3 regions of the Staphylococcus parequorum genome follow, and region 3 is predicted to be linked to each of the others. Evidence: riboswitches for the same ligand, from Rfam matches in the RefSeq annotation. Region 3 holds a riboswitch; each other region holds the start of a gene.
What was found. A riboswitch is a leader RNA that binds a small molecule or an ion and turns the genes downstream of it on or off. The one in region 3 is predicted to bind S-adenosylmethionine.
Positions count from the first base shown of each region.

Region 1: linked by a shared signal. The riboswitch ahead of metX (homoserine O-acetyltransferase MetX) and the one ahead of AAA453_RS04765 (Na+/H+ antiporter NhaC family protein) in region 3 are both predicted to bind S-adenosylmethionine.
Region 2: linked by a shared signal. The riboswitch ahead of AAA453_RS11935 (methionine ABC transporter ATP-binding protein) and the one ahead of AAA453_RS04765 (Na+/H+ antiporter NhaC family protein) in region 3 are both predicted to bind S-adenosylmethionine.

Region 1 is NZ_CP150682.1:269,281-272,564, reverse strand. It holds gene AAA453_RS01275 (DUF2232 domain-containing protein) at 1-312, opposite strand, end outside; gene metX (homoserine O-acetyltransferase MetX) at 619-1,587, opposite strand; SAM riboswitch class I at 1,648-1,748, opposite strand; gene AAA453_RS01265 (AzlD domain-containing protein) at 1,877-2,206, opposite strand; gene AAA453_RS01260 (AzlC family ABC transporter permease) at 2,203-2,898, opposite strand; gene serS (serine--tRNA ligase) at 3,227-3,284, opposite strand, start outside.
Region 2 is NZ_CP150682.1:2,437,499-2,440,782, forward strand. It holds gene AAA453_RS11930 (methionine ABC transporter permease) at 1-331, opposite strand, end outside; gene AAA453_RS11935 (methionine ABC transporter ATP-binding protein) at 324-1,349, opposite strand; SAM riboswitch class I at 1,435-1,542, opposite strand; gene AAA453_RS11940 (thioredoxin family protein) at 1,598-1,897, opposite strand; gene AAA453_RS11945 (toprim domain-containing protein) at 1,894-2,286, opposite strand; gene gcvH (glycine cleavage system protein GcvH) at 2,591-2,971, opposite strand; gene AAA453_RS11955 (arsenate reductase family protein) at 3,141-3,284, opposite strand, start outside.
Region 3 is NZ_CP150682.1:1,039,310-1,042,593, reverse strand. It holds gene AAA453_RS04770 (SRPBCC family protein) at 1-41, opposite strand, end outside; gene AAA453_RS04765 (Na+/H+ antiporter NhaC family protein) at 322-1,614, opposite strand; SAM riboswitch class I at 1,738-1,839, opposite strand; gene AAA453_RS04760 (flavin reductase family protein) at 1,967-2,578, opposite strand; gene AAA453_RS04755 (SDR family oxidoreductase) at 2,649-3,284, opposite strand, start outside.

The DNA.
Region 1 (3,284 bases), 770 kb from region 3:
TATACGCTCTTTAGATGTACGTTCTTTTAATAATTGGCCAACAACGAAACTCACTAAGAGTACGAGGACCATGATACTTAATACGAATATATTACCTAATAAAGTTGTTAAAACAACTGTTACGACTGCTGTTAAACCAAATGATTCTACAGACTTATGCCATAAAATAATGCCTGGAATTGTCGCAAACAAACTCAATACAAGCCCAAGCGGTGGTAATATATGTAAAGCTAAAGCTACTACGACTAGCGTGATTATACTAAGTATAGTTGCCTTAGGATATATTTTTGAAAACAAATTCGCCACTCCCATACTATTTTTGACTATAACTTTTATTTTAACCTCTTTAAAACTTTTATACAATTATTGCCAACTCATTTCTATAGAAGTTAAACATACGCTACACATTCAACTATTCGAAGATAAACTAATATTCATCCTTTCAGTTGATATTGAGACAGCTAAATCCCCTATTACTTCACAAGATCACAGCTATTTCCATGTGTTTTCCCAGAAAAAATAGGACCTACAAAGCAGTCAGTCTACTTTGTAGGTCCTATTGGTTATTCTGATTCTGCTGTGTCGTCCTAAATTTAACATTCTATAGTACAGTCACGCTCATTTACGCTTGATTTTATAAACCTTTAAGAAATGGTATAAATTAGGTGCCCAATCATTAAAATTAACTAAAAACCCATCATGCCCTACATTGTCAGGTACAAAGAAATGTTTATGGTATTTGAATCGTTGGCCAACTGCATAAACAAGATCATCAGGATAAAGTAAGTCATCCGCAAAGCCCATTGTCATAATCTTAGTATCCAGTCTGCTGAACACTTCGTCCACGTCATCACGCCCTCTATCCACATCGTGGCTGTCTAAGACGTCAAGCAGTGTTAAATAACATGCATAACTAAAGTGTTTCATAAACTTATCGCCTTGGTGCCTTTGATATGCAACCACTTGATCTGGCGAGAAGCGTTGTTCATAACTTTTAGACGAACGGTATGTTAAGAAGCCGAGTTGTCTTGCGATACTCATACCTTGTTCATGGTCTAAATGAATCGCTTGTCTCGCAATTTCATTAAATGCACGACTATATGAAGATGTTCTCTGTGTAGCAGCAAGTATAACTGCTTTATCAACCTCAAATTTACGGTTATATAATAACTCTACTGCTTGCATGCCACCTAAAGAGCCACCTATAAGTATATTAATACGTTCAAAGCCTAAATGCTCAATACCTAATTCAATTGCACGCACAATATCACGCAAAGTCAGTTGTTCTGGGAAGTCTTCATCCGTAAGCGCAGAACTAGAGCCAAATGGACTACCAATTACATTGAAAGTTAAAAACTGATAATCATTAATCGGCATATAACCACCATCAATAATACCTCTCCACCATCCAGGTTGTTCATTTGTGCCATATGTTAAGTGATTTCCTGTCAAAGCATGACACACGACCACAAGAGGTTGACCTTTCAATCCAACATGTTCGTAACGTAATTTTAAGTTTGAGATCGTTTCTCCTGACTCTGTTGTAAATGGTCCTAATTCTAATGTATCAACCGTATAATTCGTCATGACTTACCTCCTACTTAGTAAAAAAACTCCTCACTATTCAATAAGTAAGAAGTTGAAAATTACTTATCATTCGACTATATCGTTGGTTTTAGCACCGTACTTTATTTAGCCGGTTGCTGAAGCATCATTGGGCCAAATCCCTTAGCTTCTCGAAATAAGATTTATTTTAATTGTATTGCACTACATTACTACTATTGATGTTCCAACAATCCATTCATTTTTAAAAAATGTCGGAATTTTCTAATTATTGTCATTCTAACGGATAAAATGATTTACATCAATGAAATAATTAAAATACCCATCTTAATGCAGCCATAATAATAATGCCACCTATGATTGTAATTGTTAAACTACGTGTGATAACTGCAATCACTATTGTCGGGACCATCGTAATTAGAAACGGCACATTAATGCTATAACCCATCATGCCATCTTGTTGTTCAATCAAACCATCAATAACTAAAGCAGTAAATAACGTGATTGGTATAAACGACAACCATTTTACAACTCTTTCAGATAGTTTAATTTTAGATATAAGTAAAAACGGTATAATCCGTGTAAACCATGTCACAATACCACAAAGCAAAATAATAATAAGCATATGCGTCGTTGTTGTCATCGTTCCATCACCACCCCGAGTCCAGCTGCTACCGTAGAAGCAAGAATAATTGCCACGTAAGACGGCATAAAGAGACTTAGAAGAAGCATCATCACAATTACAGTAATGATCAATACAAAATACGTCTTGATGCGAGAGCGTTGAACTGATTCAAACTGTGACACAGCTAAAAAGATAAACATCGCAGCAATAGCGAAATCTAAACCTAACGTCTCTGGGTTGTTTATGTATTTTCCAAATATAGCACCAATAACACATGCAAATGTCCAAAACAAATAAGCTGTGATATTTAAACCATATAACCAACGATCGTTAATTTTTTCTCCTTTAAGATGTGGCGTAATTGCTACACCAAACGTTTCATCTGTAATAAGCGTTGAAAGTCCTATTCGATTTAATAAGCCGTATGATTGGTAACTCGGTGCAAGCGTCATACTTAGTAGAAACATTCTGGAATTTACGATAAATGCTGTTAACACAATCGCAGAAATCGGTGTACCTGCGATGACTAATGCACAAATGATGAATTGTGCAGCACCAGCATATACAAGTAAGCAGAGTAAGATAATTTCAAGCAAACTAAATCCTGAGGCTACAGCAACAATTCCAAAAGACAGCCCTACCCCAGCGTATCCTAATAATGTAGGAACACATTCTTTCACACCTTGCTTAAAAGTTACATGCGCTTCCATTACCTCACTCCTTTCATTTTTAATTTTAAAAAACAATAGCTTAAGTTTAATATAAATTAGGCGTTATATTCAATCACTTTAGCATTCCGTTTGTGTGACGGAAGACAACCCTCTGTTTTAAAAATCTTATTTATCAACGTTTTAAACTTTTCTGAATCTTATGAAATATTTTAGACTTACCTGTTATTTTTCACATGAAAAACCATTGATGTTACTTACATAATTTTATAAATCCACTTAATTTTACCCCTCCCCTACCCCACCTCGATATAAATAAAGAGCGCAACAAAGGTCTTTGCTACGCTCTTTTAGCCATACTTATTTAATTTTATTTTACAGGACGGATCTCTGTTTTACCGCCCATAAATGGAACTAAAGCATCAGGT
Region 2 (3,284 bases), 1.4 Mb from region 3:
TCAATGCTGGTAAAGCCCCAGTTGGTCCACTGATTGTTCCTAATATTAAACTTGTGAATGGAATCAACAAGAGTATGAGAATAATGAATGGTATCGCTCTGAATAAGTTTACGATAAATGAAACTACACTATAAAAGACTCTTGCAACTGGTGATTTACTTTTAGCTGATAAGAAGAGTAAAACACCTAAAATCAGTCCTAAAACAAAAGCAAATGCTGTTGCTATTACAGTCATATAAATTGTTTCATATGTTGCTAACCAAACTTCGTCCCAACTGATATTTGGCATAGTAACCATCTCACGGAGTATGTCACCAAACGAATTACCCATGCTTTAACACCTCCACTGAAACGTGTTGCGCTTCTAAATCGTTTTTGAACTTTTCGAATTTTTCTGAATTTACTGTTGGTAAATGTACTACTAAAAAGCCGATTGAACCATCTTTCGTATGTTTAATATTAGCTTCCAATATATTTACATCAATATTATGCGTCTTAGTTATGTATGATACTAACGGCTCCGTAGTATTGCTTCCTGTAAAATTCAAGCGAACTACATAATCATTTTCCTTTAATGATATTAAATCTGTGATAGATTCATCAAAATCATCGTCTAAATCATCTTTCACAAAGCGTTTTGTTACTGCATGTTGTGGGTTTTCAAAGACAGTTGTAACCTCGCCTTGTTCAATTACACGGCCACTTTCCATAACAGCGACTTCATCGCAGATACGTCGAATGACATGCATTTCGTGTGTAATGATTACGATTGTTAAATTTCGTTCTTCTTTAATCTTTAATAATAATTCTAGAATTTCATCGGTCGTTTGAGGATCTAACGCACTTGTTGCTTCATCACAAAGCAATACAGTAGGTTCATTAGCTAATGCACGCGCAATACCGACACGTTGCTTTTGACCACCTGACAATTCCGATGGATATGCATTTTCTCTTCCTTTTAGTCCTACCAATTCCACTAATTCTAAAGCACGTTGCTTCGCTTCACGACGCGAAACACCAGCAATTTCTAGCGGGAATGTAATATTATTTAATACATTTCGTGACCACAGTAAATTAAAATGTTGAAAAATCATGCTCACTTTTTGACGTTTTTTTCTTAAATCTGATTTAGATAAATCACCAATCTTATCTCCATCAATAATTACGTCACCTGAAGTAGGTTGCTCGAGATTGTTCAAGAGTCTTACTAAAGTACTTTTCCCCGCTCCTGAAAAACCAACCACTCCAAAGATTGAGCCTGATTGAATGCTTAAATCAACATGATCTACAGCTAGTACGTCGTGTTTTTTTGTTTTGTACCTTTTGACTATTTGATTTAATTCAATCATCACACTTGCCTCCTTGTATTACACTATCAATTAAAAAATGCTTCCCCTTTTATGCAGTGAAGAAAAGAGAAAGCATTAATCGCTTCTCTCATCTCCCAAAGTTAATTATAACTTCATGTGAATTGGCACCATTTCTGATTCAGACGGTTGCCGGGCTTCAAAGGGCACATCCCTCCACCACTCTTGATAAGAGTATCATTTATTTAATTATTTTTAATCCTATCATCGCACTCATGTTTCGTCAATAACTATTTTAAATTTTCTAACAAATAAGGAACAGATTGAAATGCGTAAATTCTTTTCTGTTCTTTACCTTTAGACATCAGCATGAGCACAGGTACAGATTGTATTTCTTGCGCTTGGCTAAAATCAGGATGAAAATTCAAATCTATTTTCGTAATTGGTAGCTTCAAAATTTCATTTGCTATATCTAACATGCGTTCTGAAACTTTACAAGTTCCACACGTTGGTGTATAACCAAATATTAAATATTTTTCTTTTTCTTCATGTTCGTGCACATCTGCACGGTGTTCACTTGTTACATTCATGTTAATAAACTTACCCTTTCAGCTATATAATCTAATTTTGCTTTAGCTACTTTTTCTGCATCTTTTACAGAAAAACCATGTTTTCGCAGTACTCTGGATAAATATGGTTTAGGGCATCTAGCAACCTCACAATATTGTCTATCTATGCGTATATGTTTACTTTCACTGAGATATCGTTTGAACCATTTCCGTATCTTTTCACCTTCTTTATCTGAATCCACAAGAATATACACTTGTTTATCATATAAAGTTTCAACCATTTCATCGATTTTATCAATGCCCATAGTACCGTTCGTACATATGATATCAATTGGCTGATCAATAACTTGCTTTACCCGTTTCTTGTCTGACTTGCCTTCGACAATGATCACTTGGTTTAGTATCGTCATGACATCCACCCTCTAAATGTTGATAGTTGTTCAATCTACTTAGTTCTTCACAATACTTAGCGACTATAAACATAATTTACATATTCCTAATCTTATCTTATTATTGAAAATGATTTTTGTCATTTAAAGACATCTAATCAGATGATCTTTTTCTTATATAATATCTGTTCTTTAGTTCTACTAAGCTAGGCTCTACTATAGCTCACTTTATACATGTTTATTTTTGACAAAAAGCATATAAAATAAATATTCTTATTAAAAAAACCCCAAGATAATCAATATCATGGAGTTCGCACTTTATTTTTTATTCACCAATCATTTCTGAGTATTGCTCAGCAGATAATAATTCATCTAATTGACTTTGATCGCTTAATTCAACTTTTACCATCCATGCTTTATCGTATGGTGATTCATTTACGAATTCTGGGCTGTCTTCTAATTCTTCGTTAGACTCGACAACTTTCCCAGTAACAGGTGCGTAAAGTTCTGAAACTGTTTTTACCGATTCAACACTACCAAAAGTTTCACCTTCGTTAATGTCATCGTCGACTTCTGGTAATTCAACGAATACGATATCTCCTAATTCACCTTGAGCATATTCAGTTATACCAATTGTTACTGTATTGCCTTCAATTTTAACCCATTCATGTTCTTTAGAATATTTAAATTCACTCGGTACTGCCACAAGAATCCCCTCCTAAATGATTTTACATATTAATGATGCCATATGAAAAGCTTTCAAGCAACTATTTCTCGATAACATAATTCAATCAAATCTTTTTCATAGCAATAGATGAAGCGTTTACACAATCACTATTATAACCACTTATTTAATTATGAAATTAAAATTTATTTTATAACCAAGTTTCCTTATATTGGTCTTCTTTAAATCCAACTGTAACTTTATTTCCTGAAATAGCTAGTGGTCTTTTAACTAACATACCATTTGAAGCCAATAAATCTAACTTTTCATCATACGTTAAATCTTTCAACTTATC
Region 3 (3,284 bases):
CGAATCTCAACGTATTCATTTTCAACATTATATTTACCCACGATTGTTCACCTACTTTCACTCTTAATTCTATTCTAACCTATTCTACAAGACTTCTAAACAATAATCATATGAATCATAAAATGTTCTAGTCTTTACTTTAAAACGATCAACTTCTATATTTTATCGTCAATAGTCAGTAAACGTCAAAATTTTAAACGTCACTTCCGTAAAAACATGTATTTAAGAACTTTTTATAAAATTACATTATATTCCAACATAATAAAAAGGGAGGTTCATCAGATACAAACAATGCACTGATTCTCCTTCCCTTTTAACCCCTTATTTTTTATTTAATCTTGGTAAGTTAAAGAAGATTGCAATCAAACCACAAACTCCTAAAATCATAGGATAAATAGAGTAAGGTAATAACTCAAATGGAGATATAGATGCCACACCTGCTGCTGCAATTAACTGTGGACTATAAGGTAAGAGTCCTTGGAAACAACTCGCAAACATATCCAAAATACTTGCAGATTTTCTTGGGTCTACATCGTATTCTTCCGAAATTTCTTTTGCTAGTGGACCAGCCATCAATATCGATATCGTATTATTCGCTGTTGAAATATCCGCTGCACTGACTAACCCAGCTATACCTAATTCTGCGCCACGTTTTGATTTCACTCTATTACGAACAAAGTGAAGTAACCATGTAATACCGCCGTTATGTTGAATAAGTGCTACAAGACCTCCGATAAGTAAGGCAATCATCGCTATATCTTCCATACCAATAATACCTTTTGAAATAGATCCTAATAATCCCGTCCAACCAAATGATCCATCTATAAGGCCAATTACTGCTGATAATGCGATACCACCTATAAGTACAATAATCACATTAATACCAATTAATGCTAATATCAGTACCATTAAATAAGGTAAGACTTTGATAATGTTATAGTCATAACTTTTAGTTGCATCAATTTGTGCTCCATTTGTTAAAAACCACAAAGCTATAATCGTAAATATAGCACCTGGCAACACAATTTTAATATTCACTTTAAATTTATCACTCATTTTTGTTTTTTGAGTACGTACAGCTGCGATTGTTGTATCTGAAATCATTGATAAATTATCACCAAACATTGCACCACCTACAACCGTAGCCATCGTAATAGCTGCTGAGACATCAGTTGCTTGACTCAATCCAAATCCAACAGGCGCTATTGCTGCTACTGTACCTACAGAGGTACCCATTGAAAGCGAAACAAACATACAAATAATAAATAAGCCTACGATAATTAAATTTTCTGGAATAAGTGACAATCCTAAATTAACTGTAGATTGCACGCCACCCATGTCTTCAGTAGTTTGAGAGAAGGCTCCAGCCAGTATAAAGATGAGCATCATTAAAATAATATTTGAATGACCCGCGCCTTTTGTGAAGACTTCCACTTTTTTATGAAACGTTTCTTTTCTATTTAAAATCAAAGCTACAATAGATGCTACTAAAATTGCTACATTTAAAGGCATTGTTGAAAAATCACCCGTACCAATACCTACACCTAAAAATAAGCCTACAAATACGAGCAATGGAATCAATGCCCAAGCGTTACCTTTCTTTATCTTCTCCATACAAAACCAACTTTCTATAAGGGTAAAAGCGTGAAATTTACTCATCGCTATTTCTTTGTTTTTCCTTTTTGAAAATAAAAAAACTCTTTTCTATTGAAGAAAAGAGTAAACGTTGTGTTTTCATTCTTATCTTCTAGCATACATTTATGCTACTGGAATTGGCACACGCATCATCATGTTGCCGAAGTATCGACGGGCCAGTCCCTCCACTTCTCTAGATAAGTTATTAAATTGTTCTATTACAGTACATTTTCAACTGTAATTCGTCAAATACTGATTTAGCTTAATACGTTAAAGCACGTTTGTCAACATTACTTTGCAATCATACGCTATATACAAAAAGTGCGACACCTTATTCAGTAGGTCGCACAATCGTAAATGTTTCTCCTAACGACGCATAGTCATTGCCGGCTAAGCGCGAGACAGCTGCTAATGCCTGAGCATCAATTTTACTATCTTCAAAGTATACATCATCATCGATATGGAACATAACGACTTCACCAATAATTAAATCAGAACCTTCTTGTGGATCGCCCAATGGAATAATTCTGTTTAATTTACATTCCATGCGGACTTTTGCTTGTTGTATCCCTGGGACAGAAACAAGTTCTGAATCAATACATGTTAAATTTGTTCTTTCTAGCTCATTACGCTTACGCTCTATTGGTGCTGCCGTTTTATTAACTTCTTCAACAATTGTTTCATCAGTAATATGAACGACAAATTCTTCGGTTTCTTCGATATTTACTGAGGTATCTTTTCGTTCACCTTCTGAACGGACCGTAGAAATCATAATCATTGGCGGTGCGCTATTCACTATATTAAAGAAACTGAATGGCGCTGCATTTAAATGACCTGATTTATCTTGAGAAGTAACAAATGCAATCGGTCTTGGAATTATACTCCCACTCAATAATTTATAATTTTGTTTTTTAGAGAGTGTATCTGCTTTAAATTGTTTCATATTTTATTACCATACCCTTCAAAAAATAAAAGCTAGATAATCTATAAGAGATTACTAACTTTTGATATCATTAGTCTAACTGAGTTCCGCCTGTTACACCATAAACTTGCCCAGTCGTATAACTCGACTCTTCAGCAGCTAAATGTACATATACTCCTGAAAGTTCAACAGGTTGCCCTGCTCTACCTAACACTTCTTTTTGACCAAATGTAGGTATCTTCGATTGTGGTTGTCCGCCAGATATTTGTAGGGGTGACCAAAATGGCCCAGGTGCTACACAATTCACACGAATACCTTTGGCACCTAATTCTTCTGATAAACTTTTAGTTAATGAAATGATTGCTGCTTTTGATGCTGCATAATCATGTAGGATAGGACTTGGATTATACCCTTGCACGGATGATGTTGTCGTAATTGTAGCACCCGGTTGTAAATAATCTAGTGCTTTTTGAACTGTCCAAAATATAGGATAAACGTTTGTTTCAAATGTTTCAGTAAATGAAGCTGTATCGAAACTTTTTAAATCATCTCTGTATTGTTGGTGTCCTGCTACAAGGGTTACATTATCTAAACCACCTAATTCATTATAAGCTTGCTCAACTAAATCATAGTTAAATTGTTCATTTCGGAGATCTCCTGGTATTAAAACAGCTTTTCTACCTGCTAATTCAATCACTTCTTGTACTTCTTCGGCGTCTGCTTGTTC